3 regions of the Haloleucobacter ellipsoideus genome follow, and region 3 is predicted to be linked to each of the others. Evidence: riboswitches for the same ligand, from Rfam matches in the RefSeq annotation. Region 3 holds a riboswitch; each other region holds the start of a gene.
The links. Region 3 has a riboswitch for cobalamin ahead of ACT6QG_RS03695 (ribonucleoside-diphosphate reductase subunit alpha). Riboswitches for the same ligand answer to the same signal wherever they lie in the genome.

Region 1: linked by a shared signal. The riboswitch ahead of metE (5-methyltetrahydropteroyltriglutamate--homocysteine S-methyltransferase) and the one ahead of ACT6QG_RS03695 (ribonucleoside-diphosphate reductase subunit alpha) in region 3 are both predicted to bind cobalamin.
Region 2: linked by a shared signal. The riboswitch ahead of ACT6QG_RS11040 (TonB-dependent receptor plug domain-containing protein) and the one ahead of ACT6QG_RS03695 (ribonucleoside-diphosphate reductase subunit alpha) in region 3 are both predicted to bind cobalamin.

Annotation. Positions count from the first base shown of each region.
Region 1 is NZ_JBQWAR010000014.1:143,592-153,831, forward strand. It holds gene ACT6QG_RS03320 (isocitrate lyase) at 1-1,512, opposite strand, end outside; gene ACT6QG_RS03325 (short-chain fatty acyl-CoA regulator family protein) at 1,699-3,111, shown strand; cobalamin riboswitch at 3,182-3,375, shown strand; gene metE (5-methyltetrahydropteroyltriglutamate--homocysteine S-methyltransferase) at 3,495-5,846, shown strand; tRNA gene ACT6QG_RS03335 (tRNA-Arg) at 6,025-6,101, shown strand; gene ACT6QG_RS03340 (hypothetical protein) at 6,190-6,780, opposite strand; gene ACT6QG_RS03345 (MFS transporter) at 6,893-8,095, opposite strand; gene ACT6QG_RS03350 (MerR family transcriptional regulator) at 8,118-8,495, opposite strand; gene ACT6QG_RS03355 (LysR family transcriptional regulator) at 8,688-9,581, opposite strand; gene ACT6QG_RS03360 (cyclophilin-like fold protein) at 9,668-10,138, opposite strand; gene ACT6QG_RS03365 (alpha/beta hydrolase) at 10,149-10,240, opposite strand, start outside.
Region 2 is NZ_JBQWAR010000019.1:196,420-206,659, forward strand. It holds gene ACT6QG_RS11020 (peptidylprolyl isomerase) at 1-383, shown strand, start outside; gene ACT6QG_RS11025 (peptidylprolyl isomerase) at 548-1,003, shown strand; gene ACT6QG_RS11030 (proteasome-type protease) at 1,055-1,861, opposite strand; gene ACT6QG_RS11035 (enoyl-CoA hydratase) at 2,035-2,835, shown strand; cobalamin riboswitch at 2,958-3,166, shown strand; gene ACT6QG_RS11040 (TonB-dependent receptor plug domain-containing protein) at 3,291-5,297, shown strand; gene ACT6QG_RS11045 (ABC transporter substrate-binding protein) at 5,417-6,292, shown strand; gene ACT6QG_RS11050 (FecCD family ABC transporter permease) at 6,292-7,326, shown strand; gene ACT6QG_RS11055 (ABC transporter ATP-binding protein) at 7,323-8,093, shown strand; gene ACT6QG_RS11060 (universal stress protein) at 8,209-9,036, opposite strand; gene clcA (H(+)/Cl(-) exchange transporter ClcA) at 9,215-10,240, opposite strand, start outside.
Region 3 is NZ_JBQWAR010000015.1:29,141-39,380, forward strand. It holds gene cobA (uroporphyrinogen-III C-methyltransferase) at 1-6, shown strand, start outside; gene ACT6QG_RS03685 (cobyrinic acid a,c-diamide synthase CobB) at 59-1,432, shown strand; gene ACT6QG_RS03690 (ribonucleotide-diphosphate reductase subunit beta) at 1,528-2,661, opposite strand; gene ACT6QG_RS03695 (ribonucleoside-diphosphate reductase subunit alpha) at 2,684-5,563, opposite strand; cobalamin riboswitch at 5,664-5,842, opposite strand; gene mgtE (magnesium transporter) at 6,231-7,607, opposite strand; gene ACT6QG_RS03705 (carbonic anhydrase) at 7,737-8,354, opposite strand; gene ACT6QG_RS03710 (transporter substrate-binding protein) at 8,697-10,118, shown strand.

The sequences.
Region 1 (10,240 bases), on a different contig from region 3:
GTGCTGGTGCTTCACCGCCGAGATGCCGCGACGGATTTCCTCGCGCTGCACGGTGGCGACATAGGCCAGCATCTTGTCCTCGCCGAAATAGCCGTGGGACAGCTCGTCCACCGACTTGGCGGTGAGGTGGAAGGTGGGCAGGGTGATGAGGTTGTGGAACACGCCGGCCCGGGCCGAGATGTCGCTCTGGAAGCGCTTCAGGCGGGCGTCCGCCTCGCGGCCCAGATCGGTGTCATCGAAGTCCTTGCCCATCAGCGCATTGCCGTCCGGGTAGTCGGTGTCCTTGATCTTGCCTTCCGCGATCCACTGTTCACGCACCTGCTTGCGCAGGTTGAGGGTCCAGTTGAAGGAGGGCGAGTTGTTGTAGGTCAGCTTGGCGTTCGGCACCGCCTTGCGGATCTCGTTCACCATGGAGGCGATCTCGTCCACGTTCGGGGTGTCGGTCTCGATCCACAGCAGGTCGGCGCCGCCCTGGGTGAGATTGGCGATGCAGTCCTCGATCACGCGCGCCTTGCCGGTGCCTTCCTGGAAGGGGAACAGGCCATTGGGCAGGCGCACCGGGCGCACGAACTCGTCATTGCGGTAGAGAGCCAGCTCGCCGTCGCGGATGGGGTTGTCCTTGCTGATCGGCTCGGTCTTGAGCCACTTGATGTATTCGCTCGCCAGATCGCCCGGCTGGGTGCTGACAGGCACCTTCTGGGTGAGGCCGGCCCCGAGGCTGTCGGTGCGGGCGACGATCACGCCATCCTCCACGCCTAGCTCCTCGAAGGCGAGGCGGCAGGCGCGCAGCTTCTCGATGAAGTCCTCGCGCGGCACGGTCACCTTGCCGTCCTGGTGGCCGCACTGCTTGGCGTCCGACACCTGGTTCTCGATCTGGAGGCAGCAGGCGCCGGCCTTGATCAGCTCCTTGGCGAGCAGATAGGTGGCGTGCTCATTGCCGAAGCCGGCATCGATATCGGCGATGATCGGAACCACATGGGTCTCGAAATTGTCGATGGCCTCGATCGCCTTCGCCTCGGCGGCGGCATCACCCTTCTCGCGGGCGGCCTTCAGGTCCTTGAACAGGTCATTGATGGCGACCTCGTCGGCCTGGCGCAGGGAGACGTAGATCTCCTCGATCAGGTCCGCGACAGCGGTCTTCTCATGCATGGACTGGTCCGGCAGATGGCCGAAGCGGTTGCGCAGACCGGCCACCATCCAGCCGGAGAGATAGACATAGGTGCCCTTCGTGGTGCCGCGCAGGCGCTTGACGGCCTTGATCATCTGCTGGGCGTGGAAGCCGGACCAGCAGCCGAGGGACTGGGTGAACTTCGAGCTGTCCGCATCATAGGCGGCCATGTCGGCGCGCATCACGCTCGCCATGTCGCGGGCGATGTCGAGATGGGTGTCAAAGCTGTTCTGCAGCTTGAGCTGGATGATGTCATCCACATTCACGCCACCGGGCGCGACGCCCTGCGGAAACCGCTTTGCCAGTTCTGCCCTCAGTTCACTGTAGCTCTTACGCTGGCCCATCTTGTCCTCCTGTTTGCCCGCGCCCTCGCGTCCTGCCTGCCCGTTCATGTGGGCCGGTCGTTTGGAAAAGGACTTGCGATCGGCGTCTGATCCTCACAATATTCGCGAGAAAATTTTCGGGGAATGACTGAAAATGCGAGTGTTTGCGAGTGATAATCCTCAGTTTTGCGAATTCTGCGAATTTCCATGAAGAAAACATTTGTCGGTGTGCGGCTGAAAAGGCTGCGGGAAGAAAAGGGGCTGACCCAGGTGGCGCTGGCCCAGGCGCTCGGCCTGTCGCCCAGCTATCTCAACCAGATCGAGAAGAACCAGCGGCCGCTCACCGTGCCGGTGCTGCTGAAGATCAACGAGATCTTCGGCGTGGATGTGCAGCTCTTCTCGGAGGGGGATGAGGGCCGGCTCGTGGCCGATTTGCGGGAGGTCTTCGCAGACCCTGCGAACGGCGAAAAAGTGAGCCTTGCCGAACTGAAGGAGGTGGCGGCCTCCATGCCCGCGCTTGGGCGCTCCATCGTGGCGCTGCACCGGCGCTGGCGGCATGCGGTGGACCGGGCGGATGCCATGGCCGGCAAGCTGGGGCTTGGCTCCGGCGGGGTGCCCAGCCAGACCACACCCATGCCCTATGAGCAGGTGCGCGATTTCTTCTACGCCCATCACAACTATTTCGCGGAGCTGGATGAGGCCGCCGAATCGCTGGCCCTTTCGGCAGGGCTCGTGCCGGGGGAAATGGCGGATGGGCTGGCCTTCTATCTGGAACAGCGCCATGGCGTGCGCGTCACGGCGGTGCCGGATGAAATGACCCATCGCCGTTTTCGGCCGGTCGAGCGGGTACTGCATGTCTCGCGCCGGCTCGAAAACGGCCAGCGCGCCTTCCAGATCGCCACCCAGCTGGCGTTTCTGGAGCAGGGGGAACTGATTGAGCAACTGGCGACTGAAGCGGCATCCGGTGCGCCGGAAACCCATGCCCTGGCGCGGATCGGCCTGGCGAACTATTTCGCCGGTGCGCTGCTGATGCCCTATGGCGCGTTTCTGGCGGCGGCCGAGGCCGAGCGCTACGATATCGAACGGCTGGGACGGCGTTTCGGCGTGGGCTTCGAGACGATCTGCCACCGCCTCAGCTCCATGCAGCGGCCGGGTGCGCTGGGGGTGCCCTTCTTCTTCATCCGCGTGGACCGGGCCGGCAATATTTCCAAGCGCCAGTCGGCGACGGACTTCCACTTCTCCCGCGTTGGCGGCACATGCCCGCTGTGGAATGTGTATGAGGCCTTCACCCAGCCCGGACGTATCCTCACCCAGATGGCCCAGATGCCGGACGGGCGGACCTATCTGTGGATCGCCCGGACCGTGCGGCATGAGGCGGGCGGGTTCGGGGAGCCGGAAAAGACCTTCGCCATCGGGCTGGGCTGTGATGTGCGCCATGCCGGCCGGCTGGTCTATTCACGCGGGCTGGCGCTGGATGATCCCAAGGCTGCAACGCCGATTGGCGCGGGCTGCAAGGTGTGCGAGCGCCCCGCCTGCCCCCAGCGCGCCTTCCCGCTCATTGGCCGGGCGCTGGTGGTGGATGAAAGCCGCAGCGGCTTCACCCCCTATGCCGCCCACTGAAAGGATTTCGCACCTGAATAGCGATATAAAGATGTCTTTATATTTGCCTTGACAGCGCCCCGGGCCGCGCGCAAGGTTCAAGGGTCGTGGTTCTCCGGGTTGCCCCCGGAGCGAAGAGGGAAGCTGGTGGAAAACCAGCGCTGCCCCCGCAACTGTAAGCGGTGAGCTGACATCCGGAAGACGCCACTGGGCCTTGTGCCCGGGAAGGTTGGATGAAGGCGATGACCCGTGAGCCAGGAGACCTGCCATGACAAAATACGTTCTCGGGCGGGGTGTCCCGGAGGAGCGCTTCTGTTTTCGCGGGCAGGCGACGGCTGTCGTGCGCGCGGGAAAGCGGATGCCTGCCGCCATGGCCTCGCCCTCAGCAGAAGGGCTCAAGAGCCGTGACTTCTTCTCTCATTCCTGTTGCGACCCTCGGCACGCCGCGTATCGGCCCGCGCCGGGAGCTCAAGGTTGCACTTGAAAGCCACTGGGCGGGCGAGACCAGTGAGGCTGCATTGCTGGAAACAGCCGCGAAACTGCGCGCTGAAAACTGGGCGCGTCAGAAGGCGCGTGGCGTCACAGTCATCCCCTCCAACGATTTCTCCCTTTATGATCAGGTTCTTGACACCTCCGTAATGGTGGGTGCCGTGCCCGGGATCTATGGCTGGCGCTCTGGCAAGGTGCCGCTGGAAACCTATTTCGCCATGGCGCGCGGCGCCCGGACAGAGGCGCAGGACGCCTGCTGCGGCCATGCCCATCATGCCCATGGAGGTGCGGGCGCAGGCGTGCCGGCACAGGAAATGACCAAGTGGTTTGACACCAACTACCACTATATGGTCCCCGAGCTGGAACCCGGCCAGCGGTTCGAGATCGGCGCGCTGAAGCCGGTGGAGGAATATCGCGAGGCGAAGGCGCTGGGGCATGAAACCCGCCCGGTGCTGCTGGGCCCCGTCACCTTCCTGAAGCTGGCGAAGTCCCGCACTCCCGGGTTCAACACGCTGGACCTGCTGCCCGGCCTGCTGCCGGTCTATGTCGATATCTTGCGGCGTCTGGCCTCCAGCGGTGCGCAGTGGGTGCAGATGGACGAGCCCTGCCTGGTGCTCGATCTGGATGATGCCACCCGTGAAGCGCTGCGCCGGACCTATGGCGCGATCGCGCTGGCCCTGCCGAATCTGAAGATCATGCTGGCGACCTATTTCGGCGCGCTGGATGACAATCTGGAGACCGCCCTCTCCTTGCCGGTGGCCGGCCTGCATCTCGATCTGGCCCGCGCGCCGGAGCAGCTCGATGTGGTGGCCGCGAAGGCACCGCTCGGTCTGGTGCTGTCACTGGGCGTGATTGACGGGCGCAATGTGTGGCGGGCCAATCTTCCGGCGCTGGTGCACAGGCTGGAGAAGGTGGTGGCGCAGCGGGGCACGGACCATGTGCAGCTTGCTCCCTCCTGCTCGCTTCTGCATGTGCCGATCGATCTGGAACAGGAAACCGCGCTTGATGCGGATGTGAAATCCTGGCTGGCTTTCTCGCTCCAGAAGATGGACGAGCTGGCCGTGCTCTCTGCCGCGCTTTCCGGGCAAGGCGAGAGTGTGAGGGCGCAGCTTGAGGCTTCGGCCGATGCCGCCGCGGCCCGCAAGGCATCCACCAAGGTGCACAATGCCGCCGTGGAAGCGCGCATGGCTGCGGTGACGGCCGACATGGCGCGCCGCAAGCATTCCTACGCCGCCCGTGCAAAGGTGCAGCGCCCGCGCTTTGGCCTGCCGGCTTTCCCCACCACCACCATCGGCTCCTTCCCGCAGACGGCGGATGTGCGCAAGGCGCGTTCCGCCCATGCCAGGGGGCAGATGGACGATGCGGCCTATGCCGCCTTCCTGCGGGAGGAAACGGCCCGAACCGTGAAATGGCAGGAAGAGATCGGCCTCGATGTGCTGGTGCATGGCGAGTTTGAGCGCAACGACATGGTGCAGTATTTCGGCGAGCAGCTCTCCGGCTTTGCCTTCACCAGACATGGCTGGGTGCAGAGCTATGGCTCGCGCTATGTGCGCCCGCCGATCCTCTTCGGGGATGTGGCGCGCCCGAAGCCGATGACCGTGGAATGGTGGCGCTATGCCCAGTCCCTCACGCAAAAGCCCATGAAGGGCATGCTGACCGGGCCGGTGACCATTCTCAACTGGTCTTTCGTGCGCGATGACGTGCCGCGCAGCGAGGCGTGCAAGCAGATCGCGCTCGCCATTCGCGATGAGGTGCAGGATCTGGAACGGGCGGGTGCCGCGATGATCCAGATCGACGAGGCTGCCCTGCGTGAAGGTCTGCCGCTGCGGCGCGCGCAGTGGAAGCACTATCTGGACTGGGCGGTGGAGGCGTTCCGCCTGTGCTCGTCCGGCGTGGCGGATGAGACGCAGATCCACACCCATATGTGCTACTCGGAGTTCAACGACATCATCGATGCCATTGGCGCGATGGATGCCGATGTGATCTCCATCGAGACTTCCCGCTCAAAGATGGAGCTGCTGGAGGCTTTCACCAGCTACAAATATCCCAACGAGATCGGTCCGGGTGTCTATGACATCCACTCCCCGCGTGTGCCGACGGTGGACGAGATGGATGAGCTCATCATTCTTGCCCGCAAGCGGCTGGCGGACGAGCAGATCTGGATCAATCCGGATTGCGGCCTCAAGACCCGCAAATGGGAGGAGGTGCGCCCCGCTTTGGTGAACATGGTGGCCGCCGCCCGGGCCGCCCGCGCCCGCGCGCACTGAGCGTGACGACATGAACGGGCACGGTGCATGCCACCGCGCCCGTTCCGGCACTCTGGCATTCCGGCCCCGTCCGCGGCCAGGAAGGGGGGCGCATGGCAGAGCCATCTGGGGAGAATGTCGCTTTCTGATCGAACCTTGTTGACCTTGATGGGCATGTCAGGTTAGGCATGGCACCGTTGCACCCGTAGCTCAGCTGGATAGAGCGTTGCCCTCCGAAGGCAAAGGCCGCACGTTCGAATCGTGCCGGGTGCGCCATTTCAGAACAGAATTATGAACGCCGAACGCCGCCGTTTCCACGCTCGAAGCGGCGACCACCCTCCGCGCCCGTTACCGTATGATCGCCTCACGAGGCGCGCAGCGTGTGGCCCTTTTCGACCAGCCATGAATCGTGCAGCCACTTTTCAGTGCCGCGATGGCCGGGGAACGTGATCCAGTTAATGTCGCGCTCGAACACCATGACCTTTCGGTCCGCGCCGACGATGACCCACATCCAAAGGCCATCGGCGCTGTTGCGCATCTTCACCTTCATGCCGGTAAGGGTCAGGTCTTCCGTGCGGCCATTGCGAGTAACGCGCAGCGGCTCGTCATGCGGCTCGATCCAACTGATTTTCATTCCCGGCAGAAGGTCGGGCGCGGCATCGCGCAGGAAATCCATGGCGATGGCCTGCGTTTCCTCACGCGAAGGCAGTTCCCCGCCGACCAGATCGAGGTCAATGCGCGCGAAACCCTTGAGACGGCCGTTTTCGGCGATCACGGTGCTGAAATGCTCCCCGCCGAGCGCCGCGTTGCGTCCGTCCGTGCGCTCGTAGCGAACCAGCTCGGCTCCTTCACCGTCAACGCTGACGGCACGGCGAGCGACTTCGCGATAGCCAGTTGGCATGAATGTATTGATGACAGTGGCTGCGGGCTGCGCGGCGGTGGTTGTCACGGTCATGGAATTTCCTTTCGTAGAGTCTGCGAGCGCGATGTTGGCGGCTGTGCCAGCGAAAAGGCCGAGTGCGGCGAGCACCACGGCAGGGCGTATGCGAGGCATGTCGAAGTCTCCTTTAGCTTGGGTTGGAGGGGTGAGGCCGGCGGATGCCGATGGTGAGGCCGACAACGGCTGCAAGCAGCAGTGCGGCCGGAACCAGCGAGAGCGGAACGATCCCGATCCCGGCGAGAGCCTGAGCAACAGGCGGCGCAAAGCTCGCGCCGAGGAACAGCGCGAAGCTGTAGATGGCGAGCGCAAGGCCGCGATTGGCGTTGGTCGCGCGTCCTGCGACAGTGGCGATCAGGCCCGGCACCGCAAAAGCCACTCCGGCAGACAAGGCACCGCTCGCCACTATGATCGCGGTTGGCGAGGCGATCGCCCCGACACCAATCGCCAGTGCTGCGAGGACAAGGCCGATGCGGGCCGTGACTGGCGCACCGTAGCGTCGGATCATGGGCGCAGCCGCGAAGGTGAGAAGTAGCGGCGGCAAGCCGATAAGGCGGACGGTTTGAAGATCCACCCCGATATTCGCGCCGAAAATCTGCGTCCCGCTGTAGAAAGCGACAAACCCGAACAGCACTGTGACGGCTGCCGCCCATGCAGCGATGATGCCCGGATCGCGAACGAGAGAAGCGAAACGATTGCCCCGTGTGCCACTCCCGACGCCCGGCGCGATGTTCTTCGCGGCGACGGCGAGATAGAGGCCGACTGCGCCGAGCAGATAGAGCGGCGCAAGCTCGAACATGATGGTGGACAGGCTGCTGCCGGTCTGAACCGCGAACAGTTGTGACAGCGGAGCGGCCCCGAGAAAGGCGAAGCTCATCAGCGATACGCCCAGCGGGCGATGATGGGGCGGTAAATCCTCGGCTACGAGCGAGAGCGCCACGGGCGGGAAGATCGAGGCCGCAAGCCCCTGCGCCGCTCGGGCGGCGAGAAGAAGCCCGAAGCTGGGGGCGAGTCCGACCAGAGCCGTCGCTACAGCCGTAGCCATTAGGCCGATCAGGATCATCCGCTTCCGGCCGTAGCGGTCTGATAGGGGGCCGAAGATCAGAAAACCGGCAGCATAGGCGATGCCGAAAGCCGTGCCGATCAGGGCCGCGTGCGCCGGATCGACCCCGAAAGCCGCCGCGATCCCGGCTACCATTGGGATCGTTACATAGAGCTGGCCGACCACAATGAAACCGCAGGCCATGAGAAGCGCGAGCAGAGCGACGTGGCGGCCAGTCAGTCGATCAGTTTCAGATTGTAACTTGACGTTAGCTGTAGATTGAGGAGGCATTCGTTCCTGTCCTTGCCCGCACTTACGCCTGTTTCGCTTCCGCGATCAGTTCGTGCATACGGGCAATGTTGGTTTCCAGATCGCGCTTGAACGCGGTCAGTTCATGAAGCTGGGCGTCGGCCTTGGTGAGCTGGGCTTGCAGGATTTCCAGCACCTTTTCCTTGCCCTTGATGCCGCTCGCATCCTCGAAATAGAGGTCGATGACAGCGGCGATCTCGTCGAGGCTAAGTCCAAGGCGTTTCAAAGCGGCGATCTTCTCCAGCCGCTTGAGCGCAATGTCGTCATAGTAGCGGTAGCCGACGCCCTCGCGCTCGGCGGGCTTCAGCAGCCCAAGCCGCTCGTAATAATGGATCGTGCGATGGCTGACCTTAGCCCGCTCCGACAATTCCCCGATCTGCATAAGTGACGACAAATTACACCTAACTAAACCTGACGTTTGGTGTAGATTTATGTTGGCGAGGCCACTAAGTCAATGGCCGTGCCTACCATCATTCGGCGGCGAGTTGGAAGCTTACAATCCCAACCCCCGCTGCCTTCCCAACTGCCACGACACCGAGGGGGCTGGTTCATTTATTTCCGACATACGCGCGGGTTATTCACGATACCGAAGGGCGTCGACCAGAGTGACGAAAGCTGGGGAGGATTGGCGACGGCTCGGATAATAGAGATGATAGCCGTCCCAATAGGGCGACCAATCTTCTAGCACGCGTTGGAGCTTGCCCTTGGCGATATGCGGCAGGGCGATTTCCTCCGGCACGTAGCCGAGGCCCCTGCCTGCCAGAGCGGCATCCAGAACGTGGAAGATGTTGTTGAAGACGAGCTGGCCGTCGACACGCACCTTGATCTCGCGGCTGTTCTCCTCGAATTCCCAGACATAGAGCGCGCCGGAGGACGGGAAGCGATAATTGATGCAGTCATGCTGCATCAAATCCTGCGGTTTCTCAGGTATCGGACGGTTGGCGAAATAAGACCTGGCCCCCACGACGCAAAACCGGAAGTCTGGTCCGATGCGGGCCGAGATCATGTCCTTGGCAAGCTGTTCCCCCATGCGGACGCCGGCGTCGTAACGCTCGGTAATGATGTCGGTCAGGCCGTTATCCAGGAGAAGTTCAATCTTAATGTCCGGATACTTGGGAAGGAAGGTCTTCAGTTTCGGCCAGAGGATATTGTTGATCGCATAATCGGGGGCCACGATCCGCACTGTTCCTGCTGGCTTTTCTCGCAGCTCATTGAGGGCGTCGACCTCGATTTCGATCTGATCGAAGTGCGGACCGATCCGCTCCAGAAGACGCTCTCCTGCTTCGGTCGGCGCAACAGCGCGCGTGGATCGCATCAGCAAGCGGACGCCAAGACGCGCTTCGAGCTGGCGGATCGTATGGCTGAGCGCCGACTGGGAGATGCCGAAACGGGCAGCAGCTTTGGTGAAGCTGCGTTCGCGGGCTACGGCCAGGAATGCGAGCAGGTCATTGACATTCTGGCGCGGCATTCATGAGCTCTCTTCATGGTCGGCAGGATATTTTACTCGATTTCTCAAGAAAAAGGGACATCGTTGCGTGCTGGCGCGTCGCCTGCTCACTTGGCTTTCTGAAGGCGAACGGTGATCGGCCCCGGACGATCAAAGATCGAGACGTTCCCGCTGACCTGGCCGAGGATGACAATGCCCGGCTGCGGGACGCGTCCGCCACGGTAGTAGATCACGAAGTGATCGCGGCTCCACAGGCCGAGGGTGCCGACGGAGAATTCCTGCTGTCGGCGGATCTCAGGCAGGGGCGACGGTAGGTTGCCGGTCTTCTCCTGGCGGAGATGGTCAGTCATGGCGACCGTGAGTGGCAGCATGTCCGCGAGAGCTTTCGCCGCAGCATTGTCCGCGAGGACTGCAGTGACTTCCCCCCATTCTGACGAGATTCGAATGCGTTCTTGAGCCATGGCGGGTCCGGATAGTCCGAGGGCGAGAATGGCGGCGCCCAACAATGATCTCAGCACGTAACAGCCTTTCCGATGAAGCGTGATGGTCGATGGGTCTGCCGTTACCGTCAGGTCCATCGTCCAGATCTTAGGCAGCAAGGTGCTGGTTGAAGAAGCTGGTCAGCTTGTCGAACGGGATCACATCCACCTTGTCGTAAAGATCCGTATGGTTAGCGCCGG
Region 2 (10,240 bases), on a different contig from region 3:
TGGCGCGCGAGGGTTATTATGACAATGTGCCGTTCCACCGCGTGATTGACGGCTTCATGGCCCAGACCGGTGATGGCCAGTATGGCAATGGCACCGGCGGCTCCAAATATGCCGATCTGCCGGCCGAGTTCTCCAACGTGCCGTTCAAGCGCGGCGTGGTGGGCATGGCCCGCTCGTCTTCGCCCAACAGCGCCAACTCCCAGTTCTTCATCATGCTTGATGAAACCCCCAGCCTGAACGGTCAGTACACCGTCATCGGGGAAGTGGTGTCCGGCATGGAGAATGTGGACAAGATCAAGAAGGGTTCCGCCGCGCAGAATGGCTCGGTGGCGAACCCGGACCGCATCGTGAAGATGCAGGTGGCGGCCGACGCCAAGAAGTGAGCCCCGCAGCCGGAAAGCCTGCCTTCATGAAAGCGCAGGCTTTCCGCCGCTAAAGGCTGTTTCCACCTGTCTTGCGCATCAAGGTCCCGGGATCTGCGCGACGATGGCTTTACCAAAACCGGGCGGACAGGATGCCGCCCCTACACATGCTTAAGGATTTCGACATGAGTGAGGAAGTGCTCGTTCTGGAGACCACCAAGGGCCCGGTCACCATCGCATTCCGCCCGGATGTCGCGCCCGGCCACGTGGCGCGCATCAAGGAGCTGGTGGCTGACGGCTTCTATAATGGTGTGCCGTTTCACCGCGTGATCGAGGGCTTCATGGCCCAGACCGGCGACCCGACCGGCACCGGCATGGGCGGCTCCGGCAAGAAGCTGAAGGCCGAGTTCAACGCCGTTCCCCACAAGCGCGGCACCGTTTCCATGGCCCGCGCCCAGAACCCTGATTCCGGCGACAGCCAGTTCTTCATCTGCTTTGCCGATGCCCGCTTCCTGGATGGCCAGTACACCGTGTGGGGCGAGGTCGTTTCCGGCATGGAAAATGTGGACCAGATCAAGCGTGGCGAGCCCGTGAAGGACCCGGACCAGATCATCTCCGCCAAGCTCCAGCCCAAGGCCTGAGTCTGCCGCACACCATATGGAAAGGGCGCCTTCCGGCGCCCTTTTTCTTTCCTACTCGCCCCCGGCGCCCTCATCCCACCCGACAGCCGCACCGGACACGACCGTCGGACGGATCTGCTTGAGATAGGGCGGGCGCGGAATGGAACTGTGCGCCGCCCGCAGCGCCGCGCCCCAGCGTTCCCGCAAATCATGGAAATAGGGATCACCTGCCTCTATGCGGTGGATCAGCTCCGCCTGCAGCTTGTCGTCATAAGCCACCAGCACATCCAGCGGCAGCCCCACGCCCAGATTGGAGCGCATGGTCGAATCCATGGAGATGAGCGCAATCTTCAGGGCATCGGCGAGCGGCATGTCATAATGCACCGCCCGGTCGAGGATCGGCTTGCCATATTTGTGCTCGCCAATCTGGAAGAAGGGCGTATCCGGCGTGCATTCAATGAAGTTGCCCGCGCTGTAAACCATGAACAGGCGCGAGGGCCCACCCAGAATCTGCCCGCCGACCAGGAATGACACCTCGAAATTGATGCCGCCGCTCTCTTCCTTCAGGGCACCGTTCACCCGGTTCACATGGCGGATGGCCTCGCCAACCAGCCGCGCGGCCTGAAACATGCTGTGGCAATCGCGCAACTGGTGGGTCTCACCTCCCTCTTCCGAGGGGAACCCCTCCCGCAGGAGGCTGATGACAGACTGGCTGACGGAAAGATTGCCCGCGGTCGCAAGGCCGATGACATGATGGCCCGGCTCCTCGAAAACATGGAGCTTGCGGAAGGTGGAGATATTGTCCAGCCCCGCATTGGTGCGGGTATCTGCCAAAAGCACGAGCCCTTCACGCACCAGTAATCCGCAGCAATATGTCATCACAAGGCCCTCATGACGGGAGATGATTATAACGAGGACAAACTGTATCCTGCAATGCGCACATGCAGCGGCTTCACGGTGCGGTGCAATCTTTCCTTTACACAGGGCTGGCACTACTGGCCCATATAAGAAGAATCGCTGCCACTCTCCTGTCAGCGTTCAGAGGAGGCTCCATGTCCAAGACACCGGAAACGCAGTCCCAGAGTGAAGATATCGTTCTTGTCGAGCGGGAGGGCCGGGTCGCGATTGTCCGTCTCAATCGTCCCAAGGCGCTGAACGCCCTCAACCTTGCCGTGATGACAGAGATGAGCAAGGTCATCACCGCTCTCGACAGCGATGTGGATGTGGGCGCGATTGTCATCACCGGCTCGGAAAAGGCGTTTGCGGCCGGGGCGGACATCAAGGAAATGGCCGAGCGCAGCTCCGTGGAAATGCTTCTGGCGGACTGGTTCGCCGGCTGGGATGCCGTGGGGCGCTGCCGCACGCCTCTGATTGCCGCCGTTTCCGGCTTTGCCCTTGGCGGCGGCTGCGAGCTGGCCATGATGTGCGATCTCATCATTGCTTCCGAGACGGCGCGTTTCGGCCAGCCGGAAATCAAGCTTGGCGTCATTCCCGGCATGGGCGGCTCCCAGCGCCTCACCAAGGCCATCGGCAAATACAAGGCCATGGACCTTGTGCTGACCGGGCGCATGATCGATGCCCATGAGGCAGAGCGCGCCGGCCTCGTCTCGCGCGTTGTGCCCGCCGAGCGCCATATGGAAGAGGTGCTTGAAACCGCCCGCACCATCGCCAATTTCGGCAAGCCTTCGCTCATTTCCGCAAAGGAAGCGGTGAATCGGGCGCTGGAACTGGGCCTGAACGAGGGTATTCTGTTCGAGCGCCGCACATTCCACGCCCTGTTTTCCACAGAGGACCAGAAGGAAGGCATGCGCGCCTTCACCGAAAAGCGCGCTGCAACCTTCAAGCATCGCTGATCTGGCTGCCCATCAGGGCATGCAGGCTTGAAGAAACTGCAACCGGATTGCCCTTTCGTGGCAATCCGGCAACAGTTGTTGCATATGAACCATAGATGCATTGACGCATCAGCAGCACCTCGCCTAATTTCCGCCATGACGGTGTCCTTCCCGCAAGGATGAAAAGGGAATGCAGTGCGATTCGCCTTCTGGCGCATCCAATCTGCAGCTGCCCCCGCAACTGTGAGCGGCGCTTCGTTTTTCACACAGCCACTGGGCATGGGATGCCTGGGAAGGCGAAAAACGAGAATGAGCTGCAAGCCAGGAAACCTGCCGTCGAGTCGTGGTCACACGCGAGCCTGTCAGGCGGGGTTCCCTGATGGTGGAAGAACGTGCTGTGGTCGATGCTCCGGCGGCCAGGCAGGCATTCCTCTCTCGCGGTGACGTGTCCACAAGGCGTCCCGCCAGAGGTCTTCATGCCGGTCTTCCAGTCTCTTTTTTCCCTTCAGCCCTATCGCGCGCGCCGTGGCAACGCGCTGATGTGCGCCAGTCTGCTCGCCCTCGTGGCAGCCGCGCCCGCACTCGTGCAGCCCGCCCTGGCCCAATCTGCGCCGCAGACTGAGGAAGAGAGCACCCAGACCTCATCCTCCGAGGCGATCAACCTGCCGGATGTGGTGGTCAGCGCCACCCTCATTCCCACGCCCGAGAGCCATGTGGCGAGCTCCGTCACGGTCATCACCCAGCAGGAAATCCAACGGCAGCAGTGGCGCAGCCTCCCCGATGCGCTTCAGACAACGCCCGGCCTGAACGTGGTGCAGACCGGTGGCCCCGGCGGCCAGACCTCCGTCTTCATCCGCGGCACGGATTCCGGCCAGGTGAAGATCATGATGGACGGGATCGACCTTGGCGATCCCTCCAGCACGAACGGGGCGTTCAATCTCGGCAACATGTTCACCAATGACCTCGCCCGCATCGAAGTGCTGCGCGGTCCGCAGAGCGGCCTTTACGGCTCCGATGCGATTGGTGGTGTGATTGCCATGACCACCGCACGCGGCCAGGGGCCGGGCACCATCTCCGGCTTCATGGAAGGTGGCTCGATGCGCACCTTCAACCAGGGCGCGACCCTGAACGGCGCGGTGGACCGCTTCTCGTACAACCTGAATTTCGGGCATTTCAAAAGCAGCGCCATCAAGGTCACGCCGGATTATGTGCTTTCTCCCGGCGTTCCGGCTTATGACAATGCCAATGACAACTGGACCCTCTCCGGCCGCTTCGATTTCGACCTGACCGACAATCTGACGCTGAACTATACCGCGCGCTATATCGACACCCGCCTGAACTTCACCACCTCGACCTCCGTGCCCGAGGGTGTGGGCTTTGCCCATGGCAAGTTCTTCATCAACAAGGGTGAAGGCATCTGGAAGGCGCTGGATGACAAGCTGATCAGCACGTTCGGCATTTCCTCCACCAATTATTCACGTGACAATTCCGGCTACTACAACGATTACGATTATGATGGTGACCGCCAGACCTACTACTGGCGTTCCAACTATAATTTCATGCCGGGTCAGAACCTTCTCGTTGGTGTGGAGCGCAAGAACGAGAAGATGACGAACACGCCGGACGGGCCGTGGGGCATCAGCACCGGTGATACGGTCGGCTATGCCGAGCTGCAGTCCTCCTTCTGGGAGCGCCTGTTCGTGGCCGCCAATATTCGCTATGACAGCGATGACGATTATGGCGATCACACCACCTGGCGTATCGCCCCTGCCCTGCTCATTCCGGAAACCGGCACCAAGCTGAAGTTCACCTATGGCACGGGCTTCAAGGCGCCCTCGCTGTATCAGCTCTATGCGCCGGCCTCCTCCTGGGGCCCCATCGGCAATGCCAATCTTCAGCCGGAAGAAAGCAAGGGCTGGGATGTCGGCTTCGAGCAGCAGGCGCTCAACAACCGCGTGAGCTTCGGCGCCACCTACTTCCGCAATGACCTGACGAACCTCATCGCCTTCACCTCGAATGGCTATGAGAACGCCCAGCGCGCCAAGACCTATGGTGTGGAAGCCTTTGCCGCCCTTGAGCTGAACGACCAGTTCTCCGTGCGGGCGGACTACACCTACACCAAGGCCATTGGCTATGAGATGTCATCCTCAAGCTGCAAGCAGCGCGGCGATGGCTCCTGCTACCTGCTGCGTCGCCCGGACAACAAGTTCAGCGTGACCATGAACTGGCAGCCGATGGACCAGCTCACCCTGGCCGCAACGCTGGTCTACCTCTCCGATTGGTGGGATACCGGCCGTTCCGGTGGCCCGATCGTCAAGCAGAGTGGCTATACGCTCGTGAATCTTGCCGCCAATTACGAGGTGAACCAGAATCTGTCGGTCTATGGTCGCCTCGACAACCTGTTTGATGAAGGCTACGAGGAGCCGCGCGGCTATCTCGCGCCGGGCTTTGCAGCCTATGCGGGTGTGCGCGTCACCTATTGAGGCGCAACATCATGGCATGCCGGCCAGAAGGCTCTACACGCTTCAGGTGCCGCGCGGCACATGTCGGCATGCCCCTTCGTCTGTTCAGACATATCCCCGCATTCATGATGCGGGGATATGTGTTTGCCGCGCTTCTCGCGGTGATCGTCACCTTGATACCTGCCGCAAACGCACAGGCCGCCGGGCAGCAGCCCTCCGCTCCGCCCCGGCGCATTGTCTCCCTGAATCTGTGCGCGGATGAGCTGGTCTTTCAGCTTGCCCCGCGTGAACACATCGTTTCCGTCACATCGCTGGCGCATGACCCGATCAGCTCGAATGTGGTGGAGCTGGCGGAGGGGATTCCCTCGAATCGCGGGCTGGCCGAGGAAATCATTCCGCTTGAACCGGATCTGGTCATCGCCGGTGCTTTCACCACCCGCAATACGGTCGCGACCCTGCAGCGGTTCGGTATCGAGGTTCTGGATCTGGGTGTCCCGCAATCCATGGATGAAGCCTATGCGCAGATCCGCACCGTCTCCCGGCGCCTCGGTGTTCCGCAAAAGGGAGAGGAGATGATCCGTTCCCTTCAGGCTGTCATCCCCCCGCGGACAGAGCTGGAAAGCCCTGCCCCACGCACGGTTGTCGTCCGTCCCAATGGCTTCACCGCCGGACGCGACACGCTGGCAGATGACCTGATGCAGCGGGCCGGGCTGGACAATGTGGCCGCCCGCCTCTCTCCTGATCGCCTCGGCCAGTTGCCACTGGAAGAGATTGTGAGCGCACGCCCGCAGGTTCTGGTTCTGGACAAGGACACCAATGCCCCGCCTTCCATGGCCGGGGCCATCATGCAGCATCCGGCCCTTGCCCATTCGGCCGGAGAGGCGCAGACAGTGGCCCTGCCCTCGCGCATGTGGGCCTGTGTCGGCCCGCAGCTGGCAGAGGCTTATCAAAGGCTTGCAGCCGGTGCGCAAGCAGCGCGCAGCGCAATGGCGCAGCAGGGCAGCGGGCACAAGTGATGAATCAGGCTGATTCCCTTCCCCCTGCTCCGGCCACATCCGGCCTGCCCCTGCCTGTGCTCGTGGGCTTTCTGTGCCTGCTGGTCGCCGTGCTGTTCGTGATCTCCCTCGCCGTCGGCTATGCGCCTCTTGACTGGCACGCCGCAGGCCATGAACTGCGCACCGGGGAAGAGGGGCTGGCAAGCCTCATCTTCCTCCAGTTGCGCCTGCCGCGCGCCCTGCTGGGTATGCTTGTGGGGTTCAGCCTTGGGCTTACGGGAGCGGCCTTGCAGGGATTGATCCGCAATCCGCTGGCGGATCCCGGCATTATCGGCGTTTCCGGCAGCGCGGCGCTGGGGGCGGTGGGCGCTTTCTATTTTGGCGCGGCGGCATTGTTCCCGCTCGCATTGCCGCTTGGCGGGCTCGCGGGTGCAGGGCTGTCAACCGCCATTTTGCTGCTTCTGGCCCAGCGGGGCATTTCCACCACTGCACTCATCCTTGCCGGCATCGCCATAAACAGCCTTGCCGGGGCGCTGACGGCGCTGGCGCTGAACCTTTCGCCCAGCCCCTATGCCACGCTCGAAATCGTGTTCTGGCTCATGGGCTCCCTGGCCGATCGCAGCCTGGATCATGTGGCGCTTGCCCTGCCCTTCATCATCATCGGCTCCGTGCTGGTGCTCTCCACCCGGCGTGGGCTGGAGGCCCTGACATTGGGTGAGGATACCGCCGTGAGCCTTGGCTTTTCCCTCCATCGTATCCGCCTGCTGGTCATCACCGGCACGGCGGCGGCGGTCGGGGCGGCGGTGGCGGTTTCCGGCACCATCGGTTTTGTGGGGCTTGTCGTGCCGCATCTGTTGCGGCCGCTGGTCGGCCATCGCCCCGGCCGGCTTTTGCTGGTGAGCGGGCTTGCCGGGGCGGCCCTTGTTCTGGGTGCGGATATAGTGGTCCGCCTGATTCCAACCCGGCCGGAGCTGAAAATAGGCGTGGTCACAGCACTGATCGGCGCGCCCTTCTTCCTTGCCCTGTTGCTGCGCCTGCGGCGGGAGGCGGAATGATTGTCGAGGCACGCGATGTCCGCGTCGTGCGTGGCGGCCGGACGATACTGGACGGGGTGAACCTTGTTGCCCGCCCCGGTGAAATGCTGGGTCTTCTGGGACCAAACGGGGCTGGCAAGACAACTCTTCTGCGCACGCTGAGCGCGCTTGAGGCGCCGGCTGGCGGAGAGGTGCTCTATGATGGCCGCTCGGCAGAAAATCTCGGCCGCCGCCAAATGGGCCGCTCTGTCGCCTATCTGGCGCAAAGCGGGAACATTCACTGGCCGCTGAAGGTGGAGCATGTGGTTGCGCTGGGGCGCCTGCCGCATGACCACAACCCGCAGAAAGATGCCGCGGCCATAGCCCGCGCCATGGCAGCGGCGGAGGTGGGCAACCTTGCCGGGCGCACCACTGGAACCCTTTCCGGTGGCGAGCGGATGCGCGTTCTGCTCGCTCGGGCACTGGCTGTCGAGGCCCGGGTGCTTCTGGCAGATGAACCTGTGGCTGCGCTGGACCCCTACCACCAGCTCCATGTCATGGAGCTTCTGGCCGCACAGGCCCGGGCGGGAGTGACCGTGGTGGTGGTACTGCATGATCTGACACTGGCGGCGCGCTTCTGCCACCATGTCGCACTGGCGCATCAGGGCCATCTTGCCGCCATTGGCACCCCTGAGGATGTCCTGACAGCGGAGCGGCTGCGCGCCATCTATAATATCGAGATCGAGAGCGGCCATCGCCACGGCCAGCCCTTCATCCTGCCCTGGAGCCGCGCCAGCTCATCATCCTGATAAGGCGGCACAGCTCGGCTGGGCATGAAGGCGGGAAACAGCCCCGCCTTCGCAACAGACCACGCGGCGCACGGCCTGAAATGGCCAGCACCCCGCGCAATCAGCCATCAGGCGCTCAATGCGCCATCAGCACCGGTACGGTCATGGTGGCGAAGATTTCCCGCGTCACCCCGCCCATCACCATTTCCTTCAGGCGGGAATGGCCATAGCCGCCCATCACCAGCAGATCCGCCCCCCGCGCCCGCACTTCATCCAGAAGTACGGTGGAGACGGACTGCCCCGCCGCCAATGGCAGGCAGCGCACTTCCGTCTTCAGCTTGTGGCGGGCCAGATGGCGGATGACCTCCTGCGCTTCCGGGTCCTCATCCTCTTCCGCGCCAATGCGGATGATGTCGACCGTATTGGCCTGATGCAGCAGCGGCAATGCCTCTGCCAGCGCACGGGCCGCAGCGCGCCCGCCATCCCAGGCCAGCATCACATGAGAGCTGGAGAACGGCTTTTCATAGGCATGGGGGATGACCAGAATGGCCCGGCCGGATTCCAGCAGAACCGTCTCGGCAATCACCTCCTCCGGGCCCGGCCTGTCCGGGTTGGGCTGGGACACGACGGTCACATCAAACAGACGGGACATATAGGTGAACTGCTGCGCCGCCAGCCCCAGAGAGGCTCCTAGCGTGCGAATTTCGTGCGGCAGGTTCCGCTCTGCCATCAGCTTGTGGAAGCGCATCTCGGCATTATGCGCTGCGGTCTCATTTTCCTTGAGCTGGGCTTCAATGAAGTCTGTCGGCAGTGCGCCCATATAGAAGGGCGGCACATCAATCTCATAGGAAATGGAAACAGCAGTCAGATGCGCGCCGAAATGCGTGGCAAGACTTGCCGCAAATGTGCAGGCAGCATCCTTCTCCACACCCTGGGATAGATTGACCAGAATATCGCGAATCATCTGCGTTCCCCTTGTGCTGTTCCTGACAGCCGGCGCATTCATAGCCGAATGTGGCAGCCCTGTCCGCATGCCAGTTGTCACGTTGCACGGGCGGTGAACAACGGCGCGGCCGCCATGGGGGGAGGCGACCGCGCCTATGCGCGATCCAGGAGGAGGGGCGATGACCGCGCTTGCGGGATCAACGCGCCGGCCGCCCCCTGGTTCCCTCATCTTCAGGATTTTCCGCCTCGGCCTCATCCGGAGGCGGCAGCACGGTGCTCTGGCCGGCAAGGCGCAAGGTGCGCTCCAGCAGCAGTTCATAAATCGGCCGCCCGCCCAGCGCCCGCGACATGATGCTCGCGCTGAACGCCGCCACAAGGGAAGGCACCGCCAGGGAATAGGTGCCGGTAAGCTCCAGAACCAGAACCACCCCCACCAGCGGCGCGCGGATGGTGCTGGAGAAAAGCCCTGTCATGCCCGCCACCGCAAAGGCGATGATGGCGCCTTCCGGCAGGGGCATCACAAACTCCAGCATGCAGCCCAGAAACACGCCGATACAGGTGGCCAGCCCCAGAATGGGGGCAAAGATACCAGCCGGCGCACCGACCGAATAACTGGCCACAGACATGAAGAAGCGCGCCAGCACCACAAGGCCGAGAATGCCGAAAGGCAGCGGATGATTGGCGATGGCAACCGCCAGCGGCTCTCCACCCCCGGTTGCCTCGGGAAAGATCACCAGCAGCGGGCCAACGGCACAGCCCAGCAATGCCGGCAGCAGATAGGGCGAGACCTTCAGCGACATGTGCTGCGCATAATCCAGCCCCCAAAGGATGCAGCGGTTGAACAGGACGCCGACAACCCCCAGCACACACCCCAGAACCAGAAAGACCGGCATGAAATAAACCGGCATATGCGGCGCGCTCAGCGCCATATAGGGCACGGTGCCGGTGATGCCCGTGGTGACCAGCGCGCTGCAGGTGCAGGCGATGATGACGGCGCTATAGGTGCGGAAGGTATAGGGAAACTCCTTGCGCGTTTCCTCTATGACGAAAATGATGGAGGCGATCGGCGCATTGAAGGCCGCCGTGAGCCCGGCCGCGCCGCCTGCCCCCAGCAGCGCCCGCATCTCGCGCACGCTCATGGTGAAAAGGGAGCTGCACGCCTTCGCGATGGACGCTCCCATATGGATGGTTGGCCCCTCACGCCCGCCGACAATGCCGGAGCC
Region 3 (10,240 bases):
GGCTGAATGCCTTGCGCCGAGCCTCAATTTCAGCATCCGCGCCTGAAAGAATGGACAGATGAATCCCAGCGCCAACACCCCCTCCCTACCCCCCGGCCTGCTGATAGCGGCCCCGCGCTCCGGCTCCGGCAAAAGCACGGTCACGCTGGGGCTTCAGCGCGCCTTGCGGCGCTGGGGCCTTGCCGTGCAGGGCGTGAAATGCGGGCCGGATTATATCGACACCGCCTTCCACGCCGCCGCCACGGGGCGCGCCTCCATCAATCTGGACAGTTTCGCCATGCCGCCCCAGATGATGGCGGGGCTGGTGGAGGGTGCGGCGGCCGGAGCGGACATCATCATTGCTGAAGGCTCCATGGGGCTGTTCGATGGGGTGCGGGCGGATGCGGGGCGCACCGGAGCCTCCGCCGATGTGGCGGCGATTTTCGGCTGGCCGGTGGTGCTGGTGGTGGATGTGGCGGGCGCGGCGCAATCTGCCGCCGCCGTGGCGCTGGGCTGCGCCAGCTATGATCCGCGCATCACCGTTGTCGGCGTCATTCTCAACAATGTGGCCAGCGACCGCCACCAGAGGCTGGTGGAGGAAGGGCTGAAGGTCATCGGCCTGCCGGTTCTGGGTGTGGTGCGGCGTGATGGCGCGCTGCTTCTGCCGGAGCGTCATCTGGGGCTGGTGCAGGCCCATGAGACCGATCATCTGGACGCCCGGCTGGACAGGCTGGCCGACTGCTGCGCCGAGAGCGTGGACATCGAGGCCCTGCGCCGGATGGCCTTCACAAGGCCCGCAGATGAACTGACCGGCCTCCTGCCCGACCATCTGACGGCCGGCAGCGCCTCGCCCCTGCCCCCGCCCGGCCAGCGGATCGCGCTGGCGCAGGACCGCGCCTTCTCCTTCATCTATGCGCATATTCTGGAAGGCTGGCGGCAGCAGGGCGCCGAGATGGTGCCCTTCTCACCCCTCGCCAATGAAGCGCCTGACGACAGCTGCGACAGCTGCTGGCTGCCGGGCGGATATCCGGAACTGCATGCGGGCACCCTTTCCGGCGCCACGCATTTTCTGGAAGGCCTGCGCCGCTTTGCCCGCACCCGCCCGGTGCATGGAGAATGCGGGGGCTATATGGTGCTGGGCCGCACCCTGGAAGATGCGGAAGGCGTGGTGCACCCCATGGCCGGGCTTCTGCCGGTGAACACCAGCCATGCCCGGCGCAAGCTGCATCTGGGTTATCGCGTGGCGCATCTGGTGCATGATTGCGCGCTGGGCCCGGCGCAGAGCCGCCTTGTGGGCCACGAGTTCCATTATGCCAGCGTGGTGGAAACCGATGCCGCCCCCGAACATGCCTTCGCCCATGTGAGCGATGCGGAGGGGCGCGAACTGGGCCTTGCGGGCCACAGGATAGGTCAGGTTTCCGGCAGTTTCTTCCACGTCATCTGCGCGGGCTGAGGCCAGGCGCGACATGAGGCGGGAATGAGGGGTGCGGCAATCCTTGCTGCCGCACCCTCTTCAGGCACAGGCGCCGGCTGCCCGGCGCGCAACACTCAATCCCAGGCGAGCGCGCCGCCATTCTGGTATTCGATGACGCGCGTCTCGAAGAAGTTCTTTTCCTTCTTCAGGTCCATCGTCTCGCTCATCCACGGGAAGGGGTTTTCCACATCCGGGAAGACCGGGGCAAGGCCGATCTGCGCGCAGCGGCGATTGGCGATGAAATACATATACTGCTCGCACAGCGCCGCATTCAGGCCCAGAAAACCGCGCGGCATGGTATCGCGCCCGTAAGCGGCCTCCAGCTCGGCCGCCTCCTTGATCATCTGCCGCACCTCCTCCTGGAAGGGGACGGTCCACAGATGCGGGTTCTCGTGGCGGATCTGGTTGATGACGTCGATGCCGAAATTCAGGTGAATGCTCTCGTCGCGCAGGATGTACTGATACTGCTCGGCAATGCCCACCATCTTGTTGCGGCGGCCCAGCGAGAGGATCTGCGCAAAGCCGGTATAGAACCACATGCCCTCGAACACGACATAGAAGGCCACGAGATCGCGCAGGAAGGAACGCGCGCCCTCTTCCGTCTCGGTGGAGAAGGTGCCCTCGGCAAGGTCTGATGTATATTTCAGAGCCCACGCCGCCTTGTCGGTAATGGAGGGCACCTCGCGATACATGTTGAAAAGCTCGCCCTCATCAAGGCCAAGGCTTTCCACGATATACTGGAAGGTGTGGGTGTGGATCGCCTCCTCGAAAGCCTGGCGCAGCAGATACTGGCGGCATTCGGGATTGGTGATCTGCTTGTAGATGGCGAGCACGATATTGTTCGCCACAAGGCTCTCGGAAGCGGCGAAGAAGCCGAGATTGCGCTTCAGCATGCGCCGCTCGTCCTCTGTCAGCCCGTCGCGGGATTTCCACAGGGCGATATCCGCCTGCATGGAGACTTCCGTCGGCATCCAGTGATTGTTACAGCCGGCCAGATACTTCTCCCAGGCCCACTTGTATTTCATGGGCAGGAGCTGGTTCACGTCGGCGCGCGCATTGATCATGCGCTTCTCATCCACGGTGACGCGGGCACCGGAGCGATCAATCTCGCCCAGACCCGTGGAGTCCGCCTCCTGCGCCGGGACGGAGCCGGGCGCGGGCGGGACGGCGGGGTTTGCCTTCACAGGCGTGTCAGACCAGTCGAGCATCATTGTTCTTCTCCACCTGCACTTACTGGCAGGCTTCACAATCAGGATCATTGATGGAGCAGGCCGCCGGGGCAGCCATGGGCGCATCCACCAGAATGGGAGCTGCGGCCGAGACCGCATTGAGACGGCCATCCGTGCCCTTCAGCGTGGACTTCTCCACATGGGTGGCCGAGCGGGCGCGCAGATAATAGGTGGTCTTCAGCCCCTGCCGCCACGCATACAGATAGGCCTCATGCAGCTTCCGCCCGGAAGGCTGGTCGATATAGAGATTGAGCGACTGGGCCTGATCGATCCATTTCTGCCGGCGGGCGGCGGCGCGGATCAGCCATTCCGGCGCAATCTCGAAGGCGGTGGCATAGAGCGCCTTGAGATCCTCCGGCACACGATCAATAGCGCTGACCATGCCGTCATAATATTTCAGATCGGAGATCATCACCTCGTCCCACAGGCCGCGCGCCTTCAGGTCATGCACCAGATTGGCGTTCACCACGGTGAAGTCGCCCGACATGTTGGCCTTCACATAAAGCTGGCTGTAGGCCGGCTCGATGGACTGGGACACGCCGACAATGTTGGAGATGGTGGCGGTGGGAGCAATGGCCAGCACATTGGAATTGCGCATGCCGATGGATGTCACCCGCGCGCGCAGGCTCTCCCAGTCGAGGCGCTGGGTGCGGTCCAGTTCCACATCCCCGTCACGGGCATCGGAGAGCAGTTCGAGGCTGTCGATCGGCAAAATGCCCCTGGACCACAGCGAGCCCTCGAACGAGGCATAGCGCCCGCGCTCGGCCGCCAGATCCACCGAGGCGGAAATGGCGAAATAGCTGATGGCTTCCATCGAGACATCGGCAAACGCCACCGCATCTTCGCTGGCCGTCGGCAGGCGCAGCTTTTCCAGCGCATCCTGATGGCCCATCAGCCCCAGCCCCACCGGACGGTGACGCAGGTTCGAGCGGCGCGCCTCGGGAATGGTGTAGAAATTGATGTCGATGACATTGTCGAGCATCCGCATGGCGGTGCCAACCGTGCGCTTCAGCCGCTCGAAATCCAGCCCATTGGGGCCGATATGGGCGGCCAGGTTCACCGAGCCGAGATTGCACACCGCCACTTCATCGGCATTGGTGTTGAGGGTGATCTCGGTGCACAGATTGGAGGAATGCACCACACCGGCATGCTGCTGCGGCGAGCGCAGGTTGCACGGGTCCTTGAAGGTCACCCACGGATGGCCGGTCTCGAACAGCATGGTCAGCATGCGCCGCCACAGGTCCAGCGCCTTCACCGTGCGATACACCTTGATCTCGCCCCGCGCCGCACGGGCTTCCGCCGCCTCATAGGCTGCCTTGAAGGGCTTGCCATAGAGGTCATGCAGCTCCGGCACCTCGTCGGGTGAGAACAGGGTCCAGTCGGCGCCGGCTTCCACGCGCTGCATGAACAGGTCGGGGATCCAGTTGGCGGTGTTCATGTCATGGGTGCGGCGGCGGTCATCGCCGGTATTCTTCCGCAGATCGAGGAACTCCTCGATATCGACATGCCAGGTTTCGAGATAGGCGCACACCGCGCCCTTGCGCTTGCCGCCCTGGTTGACGGCGATGGCGGTGTCGTTCGCAACCTTCAGGAAGGGCACGACACCCTGGCTCTGGCCATTGGTGCCCTTGATGTGCGCGCCAAGGCCACGCACCGGGGTCCAGTCATTGCCGAGGCCGCCGGAATATTTCGCCAGAAGGGCATTGTCGCGCACGGCCTTGAAGATGCCGTCCAGATCATCCGCCACGGTGGTGAGGAAGCAGCTGGAGAGCTGCGGGCGCAGCGTGCCGGAATTGAACAGGGTCGGCGTCGAGGCCATGAAGTCGAAGGACGACAGCAGATTGTAGAACTCGATGGCCCGCGCCTCGCGGTCGATCTCGCGAATGGCGAGGCCCATGGCGACGCGCATGAAGAAAGCCTGCGGCAGCTCGAACCGGGTGCCCGAGACATGCAGGAAATAGCGGTCATAGAGGGTCTGGAGACCGAGATAGTCAAACTGGAGATCGCGCTCCGGCTTCAGGGCCGCGGAAATGCGGGCCAGATCGAACCGGCCCAGTTCCGGGTCCAGCAGCTCGGCCTTGATGCCGGCCTGCACATAGGCCGGGAAATATTCCCCATAGCGGGTGTCCATCTGCGCCTGTGTGGCCTCATCCGCATAGCCGGCAATGAAGCTGAGGGCCTCGCGGCGCAGCTTGTCTGTCAGCAGGCGGGCGGAAACCTTGGCGTAGTTCGGCTCGGTCTCGATCAGGGTGCGGGCGGCGAGGATGGGCGCCAGCGCCAGCTCGTCACGGGTGATGCCGTCATACAGATTGCGCTTCGTCTCGGTGAGGACCGGATCGGGCGAGACGCCATCGAGCCCGGCGCAGGCTTCGCGCACCACGGTATCAAGGCGGGCACGGTCGAGCGGCACAAGCGTGCCATCGGCCTCACGCATCTGCAACTCGGGCACGGCCTGAACCTGCGCCTTCTGGGCCAGTGCGGCGGCGCGCTCACGGGCGCGGTCCTCGCGATAGAGCACATAGGCGCGGGCGACCTTGTGGTGCTCGGAGCGCATGAGCGCGAGCTCCACCTGGTCCTGAATGTCCTCGATATGGAAGGTGCGGCCCGTATCCACACGACGGGTGAGATTGGCCACCACCTGCGCGGTGAGATCGGCCACGATGTCATGCACCCGGCGCGAGGCCGCGGCATTGCCGCCTTCCACCGCCAGAAACGCCTTGGTGAGCGCAACGCCGATCTTGGAAGGGTCGAACGGCGTCACCGCGCCATTGCGGCGGATCACCTGATAACCCGGCTCAGCATTGCGCGACGTCTGGACGGCAGCCGGGGCCGGCGTGCTTCCCACCATGGACGGACGTTCTGACTGTGCCGAGAGTGACATGTGTGCCTGCTTTCCTGATTTCCATAATCGAGGGTGCAGCAGGCAACGGGAGACGAGGGGCAGCCCTTCTCCACTTTACCCGCCGGACACCCCGCCCGAGGTCTCTTTTCCGGTCACGGCAGGTCTCCTGGCTCGCGGGTCAGCGCACTTTGCCGGCCTTCCCGGTTTCCCAGTGACCCAGTTGGCAAGAGCTCGTCGCTTACAGTTGCGGGGGCAGCCCCGGCTTCACACCGGCTTCCCTCTTGGCTCTCGAAAGAGACCGTGACCGCTACATGTAGTAGGCTGACAGGGTTTCCAGTCAATATGCTGTTTCTGCAACAGGCTCGGCCCTTCTGGAGGGCTGCTTTGAAAAAGCTGGTGGATCAACTCATTAGAGCGAGTGCACCGCAAAAGGAATGTCTCGCGGATCACATTCTGCCGACTTTTGAAAAACGGGGGATTATGTGGACAAGCCCCGCCCCGCTGAAGGCAACAGACTGAAAAGACAGGCGCATCGCATTTCATCAGAGGCTTGGCAGGGCCCGCCGGCCCCTCGAATCGTTGCCCGGCTTTCCTCCGGGTGCAGGGCGCGCGCCGCACAACCGGAACATGAAAAGGCCGCGCATGTTTCCATGCGCGGCTCCTGTTCCACCCGCTCAGCGGGCCGGCTGCACCCGGTGCCGCACCATTACAGGATGGTGCCGGACAGCAGCAGCCAGGCCACCGAGAAATAGATGACGATACCGGTCACATCGACCAGCGTGGCGACAAAGGGCGCCGAGGCGGAGGCCGGATCGAACCCCACGCGCTTGATGATGAACGGCAGCAGCGAGCCGGTGATGGAGCCGAACGTCACGATGCCGACCAGCGCCACGCCGATGGTGACGGCCAGAATCACCCAGTGCTCGCCATAATCGAAGAAGCCGATGCCCTGCCACACCGCGATGCGGACAATACCGATCATGCCGAGAATGGCGCCCAGCACGATACCTGTCGGCAATTCACGCAGCGCCACGCGCCACCAGTCCTTCAGCGTCACCTCCCGCAGCGCCAGGGCGCGGATGATGAGGGAGGTGGCCTGGGAGCCGGAATTGCCGCCCGAGCTCATCACCAGCGGGATGAACAGGGCCAGCACGATGGCCTTCTCCAGCTCGTCCTCGAACACCTGCATGGCCGAGGCGGTGAGCATTTCCGCAAGGAACAGCACGCACAGCCAGCCGGCGCGCTTCTTGATCATGTGCGCGAAGGAGATCTCGAAATAGGGCATGTCGATCGCTTCCATGCCGCCCATGCGCTGCACGTCCTCGGTCTGCTCCTCGATCATGGCGTCGATGACGTCATCCACCGTGATGATGCCCAGCACATGATTGGTGCTGTCCACCACCGGCAGGGCCAGCACGTCATATTTGGAGATGACGCGGGCCACATCCTCGCGCGTCATCGCCGGCGTGAGGGTGATGACCGGATGCGAGAGAGAGGCGACAAGCACATTGTCGTCCGGCTCGGCCGCGATCAGCCGGCGCAGGGTCACCATGTTCTCGAGGCGGTGCGTGGAGGGGTTCAGCACATAGATGGCATAGACCGTCTCGCGCGAGCGCTCGACCCTGCGGATATGCTCGATGGTCTGCTGCACGGTCCAGGTAGAGGGCACGCTCACGAACTCGGTGGTCATCATCGAGCCTGCCGTACCCTCGGCATAGGACATGAGATGATCGACAGAGGCGCGGGTCTCGGGCGAAAGACCCTGATGCAGGCGGGCCCGGTCATCCTCCTCCACCCAGCGCAGCACATCCACCGCGCGGTCGGCGGACATGCCTTCCAGCAGGGCGATGGCCTTGTCCTGCGGGAGGGTGGCCAGAATCTCGCTCGCATCCTGGAACTGGGGCTGGTCGAAGACCTCCACAGCCCATTCCAGCGGCATGCGTGTAATGATCTCGATGACATCCTCATTGCTCTTCTCATTGAGCAACTCAACGATGTCCGCGACATGCTCATGCGCCATGGGCGCGCCAATGGCAGTGTTCACTGCATCCACCACCTTCCTGGGATCATTCACAACCGACATGCAACCACCTCTCTCGCGGGAGCGCACGCGCCCAGCCCCCAACCGCGTTCAGGCCGGGCATAAGCGAGCCCGGCAGACATGATCCGAGATCATATCTCTCAGGGCCATGACAGAATTAAATCAATGTCCTCAGATCGGCACACACTGGAAGCGGCCATCGGCGCCCAGCAGTTCGAGCTGGCCGGTTGCCACACCGAAATATGCCCCGTTCAGGGTCAGGTCTCCGGCCTTCACACGTTCGGCGATCCAGGGGAAGGAATGAAGGTTCTCGAGGGAAAGCTGGACGCAGCACTGTTCACAGAAGCGCTGGCGTTCGGCCGGAGGCAGATTGGAAGCCATAGCACGTTCACGCGCCGGTTCGGCAATCTCCATCCATCCGGGCACGAAGTCCCGTGCACCGGGAGGGGCGCCATCCAGCAGCGCGCTCACACCGCCGCACTGGGCATGGCCCATCACCACGATATTCTTCACCTTCAGCACCCGCACGGCAAACTCGATCGCGGCCGAGGTACCGTGATGGTTCGCATCCGGGCCGAAGGGGGGCACCAGATTGGCGACGTTGCGCACGATGAACATCTCGCCGGGGCCGGCATTGAAGATCATCTGCGGGTCAACGCGGCTGTCCGAACAGGCAATGACCAGTGTTTCCGGCTTCTGCCCCCTGGCGGCGAGCTGCTCGAAAACCTGCTTGCGTTCGGGCCACGCAATTTCACGGAACCTTTTGTAACCGGAGATCAGTTCGTCCACGCGGGTTGCTCCCTGCTGCCTGCATCGGATCGGGTAGCGCACCGAATGTCGGGCGGACGCTTTCGTCAAGACACTTTCCGGCGCGGCAGGATCTTTTTTGCCGGAGCAGGATTATTTGGCCGCCCGGCGCAGCATGAAGGACACAAGCTTCGGCAGGAGCGATGCAAAAATGCACCAGTCCGGCCGGGAAACGGCCGGCAGGGTGAAATTCCTTAATCCAGCCATGTGAAAAGCACCCCGCTGCCATAGCCGACAGCACACAATGAACATCCCTGAAGCCCGGAGAGCGGCGCCTGCGCCTATGGCTTGCCTTGCCCGGGTGGCACCAGAAAGAGATGAGGCATGAGTAAGGTGCACAGATGGACACGTGGCAAACTGGGGCTTCTGGCCACCCTGCTGGTGGTCGCGGCGGCAGGAGCGGCTCTTCTCGTTGCGGCGCCGGCCACGGCGAATGCGAAGAAGAAGACGCCCATCCGTATCGGCATTCTTGAGCCTGCTCTCGACACCACCGGCAATGCCGCGATGCTGAAGGACATCATCGTGATGCTGATCGAGGAGCAGAACCGCAAGGGCGGCCTGCTCGAACGCAAGCTCGAGGCGGTGGCCGTCTCCCCCACCAGCCTGCCACAGGCACAGGCCGAGGCGGCGCAGGAACTGCTCAACCGGGATCATGTCTCCGTCATCTTCAGCGCGAATCTGGACGAGAGCGGACCGGACGTGCAGAAGCTCTTTGCCGGCTCCAATGCCCTGCTGTTCGATTCCGCCCCCACCAGTGGCGATGACAGCCCCCCGAAGGTGCTGCACACCGGCGCGGCCCCCAACCAGCAGGCGCTGCCGGCGGTCGACTATCTGGCCTCCGGCAAGGGTGTGGAGCGCTGGGTTCTGCTGGGAACGGACGGCAAATGGCCCCGCGCCACCAACCGCATCATCGAGGCCGAGCTGAAGGCCCGCGGCGTGCCCGCCCGCAACATCCTCATCATCGACACCCCGCCCGACATCTCGGACTGGTCCGGCATCCTTGCCGATATCCGGGCCTTTGCCGGGCACGGGGACAAGACCGCTGTCATCTCCACCCTGATGGGCGACCAGGCCAATAACGGCTTCTACAAGGCGCTTGCCGCACAAGGGCTCTCCGGCCAGATGGCGGAGGCTGCCCCGCAGGCGGTGCCGGCCGATGCCACACCTGCTCCCCTTGCCGCGCCCGCCCCCCCTGCCACATCTGCCGGCACATCCAACCAGCTCATCGTGCTCAGCCTCTCCCTCGGCGAGGAAGACCTGACCCGGCTCGACTGGCGCGCCATGACAGGCACGCTGATCGCCGGCAATTATGTCACCTCATCCCCCACCCCGGACAACAAGGCGTTTCTGGAACGCTGGAGGGCCTTCAGCAAGGACCCGGAAAGACTGGCGAGCGACCGGGTGGAGGCCCACCGTCTGGGCTTCAGCATCTGGGCGAAGGCTGTCGCCAAGGCAGGCACCACCGATGCCGCCCCGGTGGCCGATGCCATGACCAATATCCGGCAGCTCAGCCTCACCGGTGACATCGTCCAGATGCTGCCCAACCGGCATATCACCCGCGCGGCCTTTATCGGCGAGGTGAATGGCGAAGGCACGCTGACCCAGGTCTGGAAGAGCCCCGGCCTCATTGCCGGCGCAAGCTGGGCGGAGCTGCGAAAGGAAATGGCCACTCCGGAGAGCGCCGCCCCGGCAGGCAAGTCTACCGCAAACACACAATCGGACGATGTGAATACTGCACCGCAATAACTTTGAACTACATCAGACTGGACCCAAGCCTTTGTCACATATGTATTAAGAAGAGGCGCTAAACTCATTCCATTTCAGATCTGCCCCTGAAACAGAAAAATGATGCACGAAAACTTTGCGTT